2 linked regions of the Chelatococcus sp. YT9 genome follow. The protein of the gene in region 2 interacts with the protein of the main gene of each other region in a pairwise test. Links are inferred from orthologs where the notes say so. Each region holds a gene or a part of one and is shown on either strand. Other genes may lie near its edges.

Evidence for each region. The genes of interacting proteins can lie anywhere in the genome.
Region 1: the proteins of leuS (region 2) and ligA interact in binary tests that used the Escherichia coli proteins (3 or more experiments, as listed by UniProt). The link is inferred for Chelatococcus sp. YT9 from one-to-one orthologs.

Annotation. Positions count from the first base shown.
Region 1 is NZ_JAHBRW010000001.1:2,563,918-2,571,055, reverse strand. The notes cover bases 3,055-6,008. They hold ligA (NAD-dependent DNA ligase LigA), read right to left. Parts: upstream 5,617-6,008; coding sequence 3,493-5,616; downstream 3,055-3,492. Other genes in these bases: recN (DNA repair protein RecN), read right to left, coding at 5,703-6,008; KIO76_RS11725 (50S ribosomal protein L11 methyltransferase), read right to left, coding at 3,055-3,369. In the rest of the region: KIO76_RS11735 (aminopeptidase P family protein), read right to left, coding at 1-1,636; KIO76_RS11730 (hypothetical protein), read left to right, coding at 1,916-2,110; more of KIO76_RS11725, read right to left, coding at 2,392-3,054; more of recN, read right to left, coding at 6,009-7,138. UniProt on the Escherichia coli protein: DNA ligase that catalyzes the formation of phosphodiester linkages between 5'-phosphoryl and 3'-hydroxyl groups in double-stranded DNA using NAD as a coenzyme and as the energy source for the reaction.
Region 2 is NZ_JAHBRW010000001.1:1,436,171-1,444,580, forward strand. Bases 2,440-5,638 are described here. They hold leuS (leucine--tRNA ligase), read right to left. Parts: upstream 5,280-5,638; coding sequence 2,640-5,279; downstream 2,440-2,639. Other genes in these bases: lptE (LPS assembly lipoprotein LptE), read right to left, coding at 2,440-2,653; KIO76_RS06490 (YggS family pyridoxal phosphate-dependent enzyme), read left to right, coding at 5,502-5,638. Also shown: KIO76_RS06465 (ABC transporter ATP-binding protein), read left to right, coding at 1-145; KIO76_RS06470 (ABC transporter ATP-binding protein), read left to right, coding at 142-888; holA (DNA polymerase III subunit delta), read right to left, coding at 1,058-2,089; more of lptE, read right to left, coding at 2,096-2,439; more of KIO76_RS06490, read left to right, coding at 5,639-6,218; KIO76_RS06495 (hypothetical protein), read right to left, coding at 6,237-6,728; KIO76_RS06500 (hypothetical protein), read right to left, coding at 6,769-7,371; KIO76_RS06505 (HAD family hydrolase), read right to left, coding at 7,481-8,146; KIO76_RS06510 (L,D-transpeptidase family protein), read right to left, coding at 8,168-8,410.

The DNA of each region.
Region 1 (7,138 bases), 1.1 Mb from region 2 along the record:
GCCGCTCGCCGCCGGGCACCTCACGGGGCTCCACAAGGATCAGATTCTCGATGCGTATGCCGTAGGCCCCCTCCTTGTAGTAACCGGGCTCATTGGACAGGATCATGCCGGGCTCCAGCGGCACGGTCCCCAGCTTCGACAGGCGCTGCGGCCCTTCGTGCACCGAGAGGTAGGAGCCGACGCCATGGCCCGTGCCATGGTCGAAATCCGTTCCCGCCTGCCAGAGGGAGAGGCGCGCCAGAGCGTCGAGCTGCGCGCCTGACGTGCCCTTCGGAAAGATCGCGGTTGCGACCGCGATATGTCCCTTGAGCACGCGCGTGAACCGATCGCGCATCTCATCCGTGACCGCACCGACGCTCACGGTACGGGTGATGTCAGTGGTGCCATCGCGGTACTGGCCGCCGGAATCGACCAGGAAGATCCCCGGCTCGATCTTTCGGTCAGACGCCCTCGTGACCCGATAATGCGGCATCGCCGCGTTCGGTCCGGCCCCTGCGATCGTGGGAAAAGAGATGTCCATCAAAGCGTTGGTCTGGCGGCGGAACTCCTCGAGCGCCTCGACCGCGGCGATCTCTGTGAGAGCGCCGCCGGGCGCCTCCCGGGCAAACCAGGCGAGGAACCGCGCCATGGCCACGCCGTCGCGGCGGTGGGCGCTGCGGCTGCCTTGCTGCTCCACGGCATTCTTAACAGCTTTCAATCGCGTGATGGGATCCGCGCCGACATCCACCCTGCCGCCACCCTGCTCGATCGCCTGTTTCAGCGCCATCGCACCTGTCGCAGCGTCGAGGCGTACTGGCGCTCCCTTGGCCGCGACCGCCGCGAGAGCTTCGTTAAAGGCCGCCGGCGAGACGATATCGGCGACACCAGCGAGATGGGCGCGAACCTCTTGATCGACACGCCCAGGCTCGATGAACAAAGTCGCGCGTCCCTGCGCCGGCAGGAGCGCGTAGGCCAAAACGAGGGGCGTGTGACTGACGTCGCCGCCACGGATGTTGAAGAGCCAGGCAAGGTTATGCGGATCACTGATGACAAGGGCGCCGACACGCGCCTTGGAGAGCGCCTCCTGCACGGCGGCTACTTTCGCATCCGCAGCCTCGCCCGCGAACTCCGACGGATGAACGACGACCGGTGACGCGGGTGCAGCCGGACGATCGCTCCACACCAAGTCTAACGGATTCGGGGACAGCGCCACCAGTTCCCCGCCAGCTGCATCCACGGCGGCAGCCAGACGCTCGGCCTGCGGCACCGTGTGCAGCCAGGGATCGTAGCCCAGCCGGCCCCCGGCCGGCAGATTGGCCTCGATCCAGCTTTCGACGCTTGTTTCCGCTAGCGCAACCGGTGTGAAGACGTCTAAGTCGACTTCATCTCGCACCTGCAGCGTATAGCGGCCATCCACAAGCACCGCAGCCGCATTCACCAGCACCACGGCATATCCCGCCGAGCCTGAGAAACTGGTCAGCCATGCAAGACGGTCATCGCTCGGGGGCACATATTCCCCCTGATGCTGGTCAGCCCGTGGCACCACAAAGCCGTCGACACCACGTCTGACGAGTTCCTCGCGCAGGGCTGCGAGACGGGGAGCACCGGTTGACGCCGAGGTGGGCTTGTCGAAGCTCTGGAAAACAGAAGATGCCATTGAGATCCCACCGTATTCATCCGCGAACGTGTCGATCAAGACTAATGACGGGTTAACGCCGCCGCAACGCGACAGGCCAGTTTTTGCCCGTTTTGACACGGAAACATGCACCCTGGGCGCATTTCGCGTGCATCGAGAGGCAAGATCCGCACGAGACCTGCATTTATTGCATATCTAAGTTAGGTCATATGCGCTGACCCATCTTCTTCGCAGATGCAGCATTCCCTATATTGCGATGCATGAAGGGACGGCGATGTCCGTCCAGATCCGGAGGCGGCAATGGCAGAAGTAGCAATGTCCGGCTATGCCGTAGCGGCGAAGAAGCCGCGGAAGGCTGTCGGTTTTATTGAGCGGCTTTGGGCGAAGATCGAGGCGGCGCAGATGGCGAAGGCCCAGCGCTATTTCGAACAGCACTATCCCTCATTGGCACGCGAGTTGGTCGCGATGCACAAGGCGGAAAAATCCGCGAACTGATGTTTGGTGAGGCTAAGGCCTCGATCCGTTGTCGACGCTTCCACGATGACGGTATTCCGCAGGGGAAGCACAGCAAGGAACATTGAGATGATCCTGGTGACCCTCTTCAACAGCGTGGCACGCTTCATCGCCGCAGTGCACGACGTCGTTCATGAAGCGATGGAACTGCGCGCCGAGATGGCAAAGCGCTATCCGAATATCTAAAGACTATCAGCCAACGGTCCCTGCCAAAGCCTCGAAGCTTTCGAGGCAGCGGAACGGTTGTTCGCGAGCCCGCCCGGTCAAAGCCAGGGGCGGGCTTTTGCTGTCGGGCGCCTCGGCTTGCGAGCGGCTGCACCGCCCTTGCGCAGACGCAGGGTTGCCCAGCCGTCGCGCTGGCTTTGCTGCATGAGGCGCAGTCCCTGGGCTGCATAGGCCGAAAGCACACCGGGGACATCGCCCGGCAACAATCCGGAAAGCACGAGCAAGCCGTTGGGCGCCAGCACCGCCGCGATGGAGGGCGCCAAGCGCCTGAGCGGCCGTGCCAAGATATTGGCGAAGACAAGGTCGAACCGCCCCGGCCGCCCCGCGAGGGCGTGGCGCACGCCAGGCGCGACATAGAGACGGAGATGGCCGGCCGCCGCGTTGAGCTGCGCATTGCGCCGCGCTACCTCGACCGCGATGGGATCAATGTCGCCGGCGATAACCCGCGTCTTGAGAGCCTTGGCGGCAGCGATTCCCAGGATGCCCGTGCCGGTGCCGACATCGAGAACATGACGCGGCCGCCGTTGCTTCAGCACGTCCTTGAGTGCCATGAGGCAACCGAGGGTCGTTCCGTGGTGGCCTGTACCGAAGGCCAGCGCTGCTTCGATTTCAAGCGCAATGTCGTTGGTCTTCACCACGTCACGGTCATGGCCGCCGTGGACGAGAAAACGCCCTGCCCGCACCGGCTTGAGGCCATCGAGGCTCGCCTTCACCCAATCCTTGGCGGCAACCGCATCAAACACAGCCGTATCGGCCCTTTCCCCGACGATGAGGCGCAGAAGATCGCGGATAGCCGTCTCATCGGGCTCGCGCGAGAAATAGGCTTCCAGCAGCCAGGGCTGCGCCGCGGCGTTCCCCTCCTTGGGATCTGCGGGCTCAATTTCGAAGGCAGCGACGGCGGTCTCCGCAGGATCGAAGACCTCCCCGAGCAAATCCGTCAGCCGCCGGGCCGACGCCTCATCGGTCTCGATGCGCAGCACATGGGTGGGAGTGTGGGGAGGAAGACCTTCGAGCATGGGTACCAATCACAAAGAACATCGACCGCGCGCGGCGTTGCAATGCAATGATCACAGCGGAGCGGCATTGTCACGTCTCGACATCAAGTTTCGCGGACGTACGGAGCGGTGGCGAACCGGGGCTCACAACCGCCCGACACGCCGGAGCCAGGTCTCCTCGTCGATCACCTCGATGTCGAACTCCTTGGCTTTGGTGAGCTTGGAGCCCGCACCGGGCCCCGCCACCACGAGGTCCGTCTTTTTGGAGACGGAGCCGGCTACCTTGGCGCCAAGCCCCTCCGCCATGGCCTTTGCTTCGTCGCGCGACATGCGCTCCAGCGAACCGGTGAACACCACCGTCTTGCCTGCGACCGGACTGTCGCTCTGCACGGCTTCCAGCGGCTCCGGCGTGACCTCCGCCAGGATGGCATCGAGCGTCAGCTGGTTGTGCTCCTCGGCGAAGAACTGCACGATCGCTTCGGCAACGATGATGCCGATACCGTCGATGGCGGTGAGTTCGGCCCACGCATCGCTCGTCTGGTCGGCGGCGCGGGTCGCAGTCTCGCGGAGCGCATCGAAAGAGCCGAAATGCCGGGCGAGCAGGCGAGCGGTCGTCTCTCCCACGTGGCGGATGCCGAGCGCGAAGATGAAGCGATTGACCGGCACATGCCGCCTCGCCTCGATTGAGGCGAAGAGGTTGCGCACGCTCGTCTCCCCGAAGCCCTCGCGATCCCTGAGCTTCTGCAAATTCGCCTTGTCGCGGGTCTCCAGCGCGAAGATATCCTGCGGCGCACGAATCATGCCCTCGCGATAGAAGAGCTCGATCTGCTTATCGCCGAGCCCATCGATGTCGAAGGCATCGCGCGAGACGAAATGCTTGAGGCGCTCCATCGCCTGCGCGGCACAGGTCAGGCCGCCTGTGCAGCGCCGCACCACGTCCTCGCGTCCCGTGCGCGGATTGATTTCACGTTCCGCATGGCTGCCGCAGACTGGGCATGTCTTCGGGAAGACGTAAGGCACGGCGCCGGCCGGCCGCTTGTCGGCCACCACCGATACCACCTGGGGAATGACATCGCCGGCGCGCTGCACGACGACGGTGTCCCCAACCCGAACGTCCTTGCGGGCGATCTCATCCTCATTGTGCAGGGTTGCATTCGAGACTACCACGCCGCCAACCGTGATAGGCTTGAGCTTCGCGACCGGCGTGAGCGCGCCTGTGCGTCCCACCTGGATCTCAATCGCAAGGAGTTTCGTCATCGCCTGCTCGGCCGGGAATTTGTGTGCCAGCGCCCACCGCGGTGCCCGCGACACGAAGCCAAGGCGCTGCTGCAGCGCCAGACTGTCCACCTTGTAGACGACCCCGTCGATGTCATAGCCGAGATTGGCGCGCTCGGCCTCGATGGCGTGATAGTGGGCGATCAGATCCTCGACCGTCTCGCAGCGCTTCATCCAGGGGTTGATGCGGAAGCCCCAGCGACCGAAAGCCTCGATCACGCCCATCTGGGTGTCCGCCGGCAGGGCAGTCCGATCACCCCAGGCATAGGCGAAGAAGGCGAGCGGACGGGATTTGGTAATTGAGGCATCCAGCTGGCGCAGCGAGCCGGCCGCGGCGTTGCGCGGGTTGGCGAAGACGGGTTTGCCCGCCAATGTCTGGCGCTCGTTCAACGCCGTGAAATCCGCGTGGCGCATGTAGACTTCACCGCGCACTTCGATGACGTCAGGCACATCGGCAGCATCAAGGCGCTGCGGGATGTCGTCGACCGTCCGCGCGTTGGCCGTCACATCCTCCCCCACCTCGCCGTCACCGCGCGTCGCTGCGCTGACGAGATGTCCCGATTGGTAGCGGAGGCTGAGGGAGAGCCCGTCGATCTTGGGTTCGGCCGTGAGGGCGATCTCCGCATCGGCCTTCAGGTCGAGGAACCGGCGAATGCGGCCCACGAATTCGCGCACGTCATCGTCGGCAAAGCCATTGGCGAGCGAGAGCATCGGCACGCGGTGGCGGATCTTGGCGAATTTCTCCGAAGGGGCGGCGCCAACCTTGTCCGAAAGGCTGTCACCCGTCTTCAGCGCCGGGAAACGTGCCTCGATCTCGTCATAGCGCCGCCGTAACGCATCGTACTCCGCATCCGATATCGTTGGGGCATCCTGCTGGTGATAGCGGATATCGTGGGCGGCGATCTCCCCCTGGAGATCCGCATGCTCGCGCTTCGCCTCCCGCGGCGTGAGCACGGCAACAGCGACAGTACGGAGGGGGTTATCCTGTGACATGGCCTGACTCTTCCTGTCGCCCCGAATCGCGCGCCGCGCAAGCTCGGCGATGACGGAGAGAATCCTGAAGCCGCCTTATAAAGCCTTCACCCCGCCGCTTCCAGAAGGCGGGCAGCGGCGGCGCGGGCCTCCTCGGTGATCGTGGCCCCGGCGAGCATGCGAGCGATCTCCTCGCGCCGCGTATCAGCCTCGAGCGGCAGCACCCGCGTGGCCACGCGCTTGTCCTTGGCTGACACAGCCTCCTTGGCGATGAGGAAGTGGCTGTCGGCGCGCGCGGCCACCTGCGGCGCGTGGGTGACAGCGATGACCTGAACCTGATCCGCCATCCGTCCGAGCCGCGCACCAATGGCATCAGCCACCGCCCCGCCGACGCCGGTGTCAATCTCGTCAAAAACCAGTGTCGGAGCGGAGCCGCGATCCGCGAGCACGACCTTCAGCGCGAGCATGAAGCGGGAGAGCTCGCCGCCCGAGGCAACCTTCATCAGCGGTCCCGGCCGGGTTCCCGGATTTGTCTCCACCCAGAACTCGACCCGGTCGAAGCCCTCAGCGAGGCGCGCCGTCTCGTCCACGTCGACCCGCGTGATGAAACGCGCCCGCTCCAGCTTAAGCGGCGGTAGCTCGGCATTGACAGCCGCATCGAGCTTCGCTGCCACTTTGCGGCGTGCCTTGCTGAGGGCCTCTGCCCTCCTGACGTAAAGCGCTTCCGCGGCAACGACGGCCTGCTCCAGCGTCGCAAGCTCGGCCTCGCCGGCATCGATGCTGGCGACATCAGACGTGTAGCGCTCGCACAATGCGGCAAGGTCGTCGGCCGGCACGTCATATTTGCGGGCAGCCGCGCGCAGGGCAAACAGCCGCTCCTCGACCATCTCAAGGTCCCGCGGATCGAATTCAGCATCACGCAAGGCCGTCTCGATAACCGCGCGCGCATCGTCAAGGGCGACGAGAGCCGCATCGAGCGCTTTCACGCTGGGCTCAACTAGCTGCGGCGCCTGCGTAGCCCGCCGCTCGAGACGCCGTACCGCCGCCGACAGCACCGGAACCGGAGAAGCGGGACCGCTGACAGCATCGAATGCTTCAGCGATATCCTTTGCCACTTTCTCGGCCTGCATCATCGTCTGGCGGCGCTCGGCGAGCCGTTCTTCCTCACCGGCCTCCGGTGCCAGCCGCGAAAGCTCCTCCACCGCGTGACGCAGGAAATCGACTTCCTTGCGGGCCGCTTCCATCCTGTCGGTATGGCGCTTCAAGTTGCCCCGGGTGTCCGCCAGCCTGGCATGCGCCTCGCGCAGAGCCGCCGCATCAGCATTGAGACCGCCGAAAGCGTCGAGAAGGGAGCGGTGCTGCGCGGGGTCAACGAGGGCGCGGTCGTCATGCTGGCCGTGGATCTCGACGAGCTCGCCGCCGATGGCCTTCAACACCTGGACGCTGACGGGCTGGTCATTGACAAAGGCGCGCGTCCGGCCGTCGGCATATTGAACCCGGCGCAAGATGAGATCGCCGTCCGATTCGATATCGTAGCTGGCCA
Region 2 (8,410 bases):
GCGGATCGTCGAGGAGATCGCCGCCAATCGGCTCAGTGAGGCCACGCATCCCTACACCCGCGGGCTCATCAACTGCCTGCCGAAGATCGGCGATGACCGCCACCCCCTGCCGGTGCTCGACAGGCGGCCGGAGTGGGCGCAATGACCGACGCCCTCACCATCAGCAACCTCACTGTCTATTTCGAGGATTTCGCGGCAGTCGATGGTGTTTCCTTCAGCGTGCCGGCGGGTTCGTCCTTCGGGCTCGTCGGGGAGTCGGGCTCGGGCAAATCGACAGTACTGCGGGCCATCGTCGGGCTCGCGCCGGTGAGTGGCGGCGCCATTCTGCTCGACGGCAAGCCCGTCGCGCATCCACGCGGCAAGGCCTTCTACCGCCATGTCCAGATGGTGTTTCAGGACCCTTACGGCTCATTGCATCCCCGCCAGACCATTGACAGGGCCCTTGCCGAACCGCTCGCCATCCACGGCATCGGCGACGGCGAACGCCGCATCGCCCGCGCGCTCGACGAGGTGGGGCTGGGAAAAGGCTTTCGCTTCCGCTATCCGCACCAGCTGTCCGGCGGCCAGCGCCAGCGCGTCGCCATTGCGCGGGCGCTCCTTCTGGAACCGGAGGTGCTGCTCCTGGACGAGCCGACCTCTGCCCTCGATGCCTCCGTGCAGGCCGAAGTCCTCAATCTGCTGGAGCAGCTCAGACGCGAGCGCCGGCTGACCTACGTGCTCGTCAGCCATGACCTCGCTGTGGTCACCCATATGTGCGACCGGCTGCTTGTCATGCAGAAGGGGCAGGCGGTGGAGGAAATTTCGGCCCAGGATCTCGCCGCCCGCCAGATCAGCACCGCCTATACCCACGATCTCATGGTTGCGAGCGCCGGCTTCAGGCGAGGCTGAGCTTCGTGAGATCCCAGCCCCCACCCCTCCGCGCACGGGCGAGCGGTATGGCATTGTTAGCGAAAACAGACTGCGCGCAGCGTGCCGCGGCGGAGGAGCTACGGGCCGCGATATGCAATTCGCGACGTGAGACCCCCTCCCCTGCGGCAGGGAGCAACGGGGCCGACGCTTACCGCCGGCCAGCCCGCCGGGCCGCCAGCGCCACTGACCAGAGGCATTTCAAGGCCAATTCACTGGCAAGGCCCGCCTGCCGTCGTGTCGCAGCAACACCGGCACCAAGGTCAACGACAACGCCACGCAGCATCGGCGTCGTCCAGACCCGCAACTGCCGCTCTACGGTGCTTTCGCGCTTGAAATAGAGGCCGCGCATCGTCTTTACGGCCGCGGCCGTCGGCGCGCCGCGATCAACACCGACGCGCGCCTGCGCCAACATGAGCGCATGCCGTAACGCATAGCCCAGCAGCGTCCCGGCATCCGTCCCCTCACCCATGAGCCTGGTGAAAGCTCGGTCGAGTTCAACCAAGTCGCCCGTAAAGGCGGCGTCGACAGCTGCATCCATGGCGAGCGCGGAAACATCGCCGATCACTGCCTCGATATCTTCGACGGTGATAGCCCCTTTGCCATGGGCATAGAGGACGAGCTTGTCGATCTCGCCCCGCGTTGCGCCACGGTCGGCGCCGAGGAGGCCTAGCAGATGCGCCTTGGCCTCGGCATCGATGGTGAGCCCTGCGCTCTTTACGCTCGTGTCGATGAGCGCCGCGAGGCTGCGAGCGTCGTCGGCATAGCAGGCGATCGCGAGCGCGGCCGGCGATTTCTCGCAGAGAACGCGGAGCGGCGAAGACTTCTGGAGTTCGCCCGCCTCGATGACGATGATGGCGTCCTCCGGCGGCGTCGCCAGCACCGTCGTGACGGCAGGAGCCAGATTGCGGCTGCCGACCCTGACGCGAATGGCACGCTTGCCGCCGAAGAGCCCGATGGTATTGGCCTCGTCGGCCAGCCGCAGAGGGTCGCCGGCGATATCGTCGCCGTCCATCTTGACGAGCTGGAAAGGATCGCCCGGATCACTGACGCTGCGTTCCGCGAGCGCCCGCGCTCGCTCCGAAACAAGCCCGCCGTCAGGACCATACAGGAGCACGACGGCAGCGCGGAGATCCTGCCGCCGCAGCACCGTCTCGGCATCGCTGGCCTTGACCGCGACCATCGGCGATCAGAGGCCCGCGACCTGCCGATTGGCCATCCGCGCCGCAAGCTGGGTCTTGATCTGTTCAGCCAGCTGCTTGGCGACCAGGATCTCCGCATCCCGGGCCGCGCGCAGGGACGCAAAGCGTTGCGGGCTACGGTCGTAGGACGCGGATGCAACGGCCTTGCCTGTGAAGATCGGATCACCCCCGGCGTAGGGCCGGAGCGTGTAGTTCGCGGTCCCGATCAGTGTCGCCGACTGTGCGTTACCGGTGGACGAATCGACGATCGCGGTCTGAACGCGCTCTGAAACCGTCAACTCGAGCCGGTAACGTTTGTCGCCGGCCGGGGCGCCCCCGTTTAGCGCAAAAACGGTCTCGTTGCGCAGGTAGTGAGCCATGCGCTCCTGGCCGACGGCCGCCCCCATCGGAGCGACCTCGATCGCAGCCAGGTCCGACCGCACAGAAGTGCCGGCAGACGTCGTCCCATAAAGTGGGCGGAAACATCCGCCCAGCGACAAGGCGACGGCCAGTGTGAGCACAACGGGTAGAAGCGGTGCTCGACGCTTCACGTCAGGCGACGACATTCACGATCCTTTGCGGAACCACAATGATCTTCTTGATCGGCCGCCCCTCAACGGCCCGCTGCACGGCTTCCAACGCGAGCACCGCCGCCTCGACGGTCGCCGAATCGGCGTCACGAGCGACGGTGACATCGCCGCGGCGCTTGCCGTTGACCTGAACCGGCAGCGTGATCTCGTCCTCGACGAGGAGAGAACTGTCTGCGACCGGCCATGCGGTCTCAGCCACCAGGTTGGTATAGCCGAGAACCGACCAGCATTCTTCGGCGAGATGCGGCATCATTGGGGCGGCGAGTTGCACGAGAATGGTCGCCGCCTCGTAGAGCGCGAAACGCATGTCGGCCGAGATATCCTCGATACCGCCAGCCTCGCCCGCCTGACGCGCACCAACGGCCGCCGCTTGGAGGGCATTGGTGAGTTCATAGAGCTGGGCTACGGCGCGGTTGAAGCGCAGGCGTTCGATATCCTCTCCGGCCGTCGCCAGCGCGCGATGGGCGGCTTTGCGCAACGCGAGCGAGGCCGCGTCGAGCTCGGTGGCCGCCGGCTCGTCCTTCACGATGCCCGTTATGGTGGCAACTTCATTGATGAGGCGCCAGACACGCTGGACGAAGCGGTGAGAACTTTGCACCCCGTCCTCTGTCCAGATGACGTCGCGCTCGGGCGGCGAGTCCGACAGCATGAAGAAGCGCGCGGTATCCGCGCCGAAGGTGCCGATGATGTCGTCAGGGTCGACCGTGTTCTTCTTCGACTTCGACATCTTCTCGATGGAGCCGATCTCGACATCCGCGCCAGTGGACAGCTCGATGGCGCGGCGCTCGCCGCCTTCCGTGGTGATACGGATCTCTGATGGCTGCAGCCATTGCCCGTCCACCCCGCGGTAGGTCTCATGCACCACCATGCCCTGGGTGAACAAGCCCTCGAAGGGCTCGTCCAGCCCGGAATGGCCGGTTGCGCTCATGGCCCGCATGAAGAAGCGGGAGTAGAGGAGATGCAGGATCGCATGCTCCACGCCGCCGATGTACTGGTCCACCGGCAGCCAGCGATCGACCACCGCCCGGTCCGTCGGCTCGGTTTCCAGGAAGGGATCGGTGAAGCGGGCATAGTACCAGGACGAATCCACGAAGGTGTCCATGGTGTCGGTCTCACGCACCGCCGGCTTGCCGCAGTTGGGGCAGGCCACATGCTTCCAGGTGGGATGGCGGTCGAGCGGATTGCCCGGCACGTCGAAGGAGACGTCCTCGGGCAGAGTCACCGGGAGGCTTTCGGCGGGCACCGGAACGACACCGCAGCTCTCGCAGTGAATGATCGGGATCGGGCAGCCCCAATAGCGCTGGCGTGACACACCCCAGTCGCGCAGGCGATAGTTGACCTTACGCTCGGCCACCGGCCGCCCGTCGAGGTCGCGACTTTCCAGACGCCTGGCGACCTCCTCCTTGGCCTCTGGAATGCCGAAGCCATCCAGAAAGGCCGAGTTGAAGAGACGGCCGTCGCCGTCATAAGCCGTGTCAGCGACGGTGAAGTCATCGTCGGCGCCGTCCGGGCGCACCACGGCCTTGACCGGCAGGCCGTAGGCCCGGGCGAACTCGAGGTCGCGCTGGTCATGCGCGGGGCAACCGAAGATGGCGCCCGTGCCGTAGTCCATCAGCACGAAATTGGCGACATAGACCGGCAGCGTCCAGTTGGGATCGAAGGGATGTACGGCCTTGAGGCCGGTGTCGAAACCGCGCTTCTCGGCCTTGTCGATGATCTCCTGAGCCGTGCCGGTGCGCTTGCACTCCTCGATGAAGGCCGCGAGCCCGGCATTGCCCTCGGCAGCCTTGCGGGCGATGGGATGATCCGCCGCGATCGCCACGAAGCTCGCGCCGAACAGGGTGTCCGGCCGCGTGGTATAAACCTGGACCTCACCGGGCTCACCGCCCTTGAGCGCGAAGCGGACCAAGAGGCCTTCCGACCGGCCGATCCAGTTCTTCTGCATGATGCGGACCTTCTCAGGCCAGCGCGTCAGCCCATCGAGGGCGTTCTCCAGGTCTTGCGCGTAACGTGTGATGGTGAAGAACCATTGCGTGAGCTCGCGCTGCTCCACCAGCGCGCCGGAGCGCCAGCCACGTCCATCGATGACCTGCTCGTTGGCGAGCACGGTATGGTCCACCGGATCCCAATTGACGCGCGCCGTCTTGCGAGAGACGAGGCCCGCCTTCAGGAAATCGATGAACATGCGCTGCTGGTGGCGATAATAAGCGGGATCGCAGGTCGCGATCTCCCGGCTCCAGTCGAGCGACAGGCCCATCGATTTCAACTGGTCGCGCATCGATGCGATATTGGCGTAGGTCCACTCGCGCGGATGCACCTTGTTCGCCATCGCCGCGTTCTCGGCCGGCATGCCGAAGGCGTCCCAGCCCATGGGGTGCAGCACGTTGAAACCCTTGGCGCGCTTGTAGCGCGCAACCACGTCGCCCATGGTATAGTTGCGCACGTGACCCATGTGGATGCGTCCCGAAGGATAGGGAAACATCTCGAGCACATAGTATTTTGGGCGCGGATCCGCATTGTCGGTGCGGAAGAGCTGACGCTCGTCCCACACCTTGCGCCATTTCGGCTCGGCTTCCTTCGGGTTGTAACGCTCCACGCTCATTGCTGTCGTCGGTCCGGTCGTTCGCTCCTGAGGGAGCGCAAAATGAAGGGAATCGGCTCAGAACCATGCCCCATGCGTCAAAAGCGGCGCAGCGGCATTGCCTCACCGAGGTCGATCGGACTAGGACACGAATGAAGGAAGCGGTCAACAATGGGCAGCCTTTTAACGCCCTCTGTGGCCGGATGGACAAAGACGGATTCAGTGAAAGATTTGGTGAGGACAATGGCTAGTGCATCGTCCATCGATACGAGTTCCGGGTCCGACGCTGCGACGCGGCTGGCAGCGGTTCGCGATGCCATTGCCCGCACCGCGCGTGAGGAAGGGCGCGATCCGTCCGACGTGACGCTCGTCGCTGTCTCCAAGACATTCGCCGCAGCGGAAATCCTGCCTGTGCTCGAGGCTGGCCAGCGCGTTTTCGGCGAAAACCGCGTTCAGGAAGCCAAGGCCAAATGGCCGGCGCTCCGGGAGCGCTTTCCGGGCGTCGAGCTCCATCTCATCGGGCCCTTGCAGAGCAACAAGGCCCGCGAGGCCGTGGCCCTGTTCGACGTCATCCACACGCTCGACCGCGAATCACTTGCCGCCGCGCTCGCCAAGGAAATTCCGCGCGAGGAAGCGGCCACCGGCCGCCGCCCCCGCCTCCTAGTCGAGGTCAACACCGGCCTCGAGCCGCAGAAGGCCGGCATTGCTCCGGCGGACCTCGATGCCTTTCTCGCCCGTCTGCGTGACCATCACGGTCTCGCGATCGAGGGCCTGATGTGCATCCCGCCAGCCGATGAACCGCCCTCCGCGCATTTCGCCCTGCTCGCGACGCTCGCGCGCCACCATGGCCTGCCGCTCCTGTCGATGGGCATGAGCGGCGATTTCGAGCAGGCGGTCATGCTCGGCGCGACCCATGTGCGCGTGGGGAGCGCCATTTTCGGGCACCGCCCGCCTCTCTAGCGGCAATCGTTACGCCTGTTAGAGGAGATCCCGCAGAGCGCCACGCGGCTCGGCCAGCCAGCGCTGGTCATCGAAAAGACAGGTCACCCTCTTTCCTCCGGCTGTGAGATGATATCGCAGCAATAGCCTCCCCACAGGCGCAAAGCCGGGCGGAAAAACGATGGTGAACGGCATCGGGGGCCGCAACGCTTCCAGGAAGTCCGTAAACTCCGATGCGGATATGGCCCGATCATCCGCTGGTTGGCCGTCCGGGCGTTCCTCCTGAAACAGATGGCGGGCCAGGATATCGCGGCCGCAAGCCGTTTGCCGGCAAAAGACTTGAATGGTGGCATCTCGGCCCAGCATTGAAAACGCCCCGGGCTCGACTGCTGACAAGCCGAGTGCATCGACCTCGAAGGTGGCAAAGCGCCGATGACGCGGCGTGGTCAGGTACATCTGGCTCAGCGGCAATTGCGCCAGTATCCGGGCATCATCCGAGTTGCCGAGGTAGAGCAGAGCGGGATTCCGCATAAGGTGTTGCGTTCGCAGTCGCGTGAGGCGCTGCCCGTCCTTAGGTGACTGACCGCAGAGCCGTGCTAATCCGGTGTGAACGCTCGGCCGACTTCGGCATTTCACCGATAAAGTCAGGAAACCAGGCGGCCGGTGAAGTCACCAAGGTGATGGGAACGTCATTGGTGGCGAGGAAATTGTTGATGTGAAACATGGCGTTGTCGGTCAAGCCTGGAGCCAGGTTGACGCGGAAACGCGGCTGAACCCCAAGATCGAGGAGGAAATGGCCAATATCGAGCGCCCCGATCAACCTGTCGCGCCCGTGGTCATGGGGCGGCAGCCAAACCGACGGAAAGATTTTCGCCCGGCGGTCCATCAAGCCACGGCGGATGCGCCCGAAGGAAGATGGTACATCGGGGAAAAGATGGGTGCGGCCTATGACTTGTCGGCCATCCGGGGCGGCAATGAAACCGAGGTGAACGGTGCTGAACTCGGGCAACACCGACAGACAGCCTCGTACGGCTGGCGAAAAACTCGAGCCACGGTTACAGAACGTCGCAAATCGGTAATCCGGGGACGACTCAACATAAAACCTGCATTGCTTTATAACTGCCGCGGAAATATTTCCGATTTCATTACCGAGAAAAACAAACGCATTCTGCATATTTCACGCTCCTGCATGAGATATGCTTTCATATATTAAGCTATTTAATCATCGCAGATGGCGCATGATATTGCGCAGCACCTGCCGGATGCCGCCAATCTTGCCCCTGCTAACCTATTCCAAGATGGTCGCGAATGAGGCTTCCCAACCGTGGATCCGTGAAATCGTTCACGGCAAGTGAGGCCCCGGCGTCCATCAAGGCCGCTTCGCTGAGCGACGTCGTCAGGCCGACAGTCAGGATGCCGGCCGCCGTGGCAGCCTTGATGCCGGAGCGAGAATCCTCGAAGGCAAGAGCGCGTCGCGCGTCGCCGTTCAGGACCTCAAGCCCGGTGAGATACGGCAAGGGATCGGGCTTCTGGGCAGGGAGTTCATCGGCGATGACCACCGCTTCGAAACGGGCATCGAGCTTCAGACCCTTCAGGAGGAGCATCGCGTTATCGCGCGGCGCGTTAGTGACGACGGCGCAGCCGATGCCATGTGCACGAGCAAAGGCCAACAGATCACCCAGCCCGGGCGTCGGCTCGAGTCCCTCAACTTTGCTGCGGAACAGGGCCTCCTTGGCGGCCGCAAGGCGCTCATGCTCGGCGATCGGGAGCTCGGGAAACAGGCCCACCATGATGTCAGCATTGGCGCGCCCGATGATATCGCGCTCGAACACGTCCCACTCCATGGTGCGATCGAAATCGCCCAGCAGATCCTGAAAGGCCCGCCAGTGCAGATGATCCGTGTTCACGAGCGTGCCGTCGAGGTCGAACAGAAGCGTGGCGGGGGGCATTGATGTCACGGGCATTACCAGTCAATGGATGATGAGGCGGGTATGAGGGCCGATCACGGCCAAAAGCCGGCGGATGGCGTTCGCATCAACTGCCACACAGCCCTCCGTTGGACTGAAGCCGGATCGCGCGATATGCAGGAAGATGGCGCTACCGCGGCCGGGAATCCGCGGCCCGCGGTTCCAGGCAATATCCACCACGGCATCATAGAGATGATCGTCGCGCCATAGGCTCTCGGCGCTGGCGGGATAGGGAAGGACGACCGG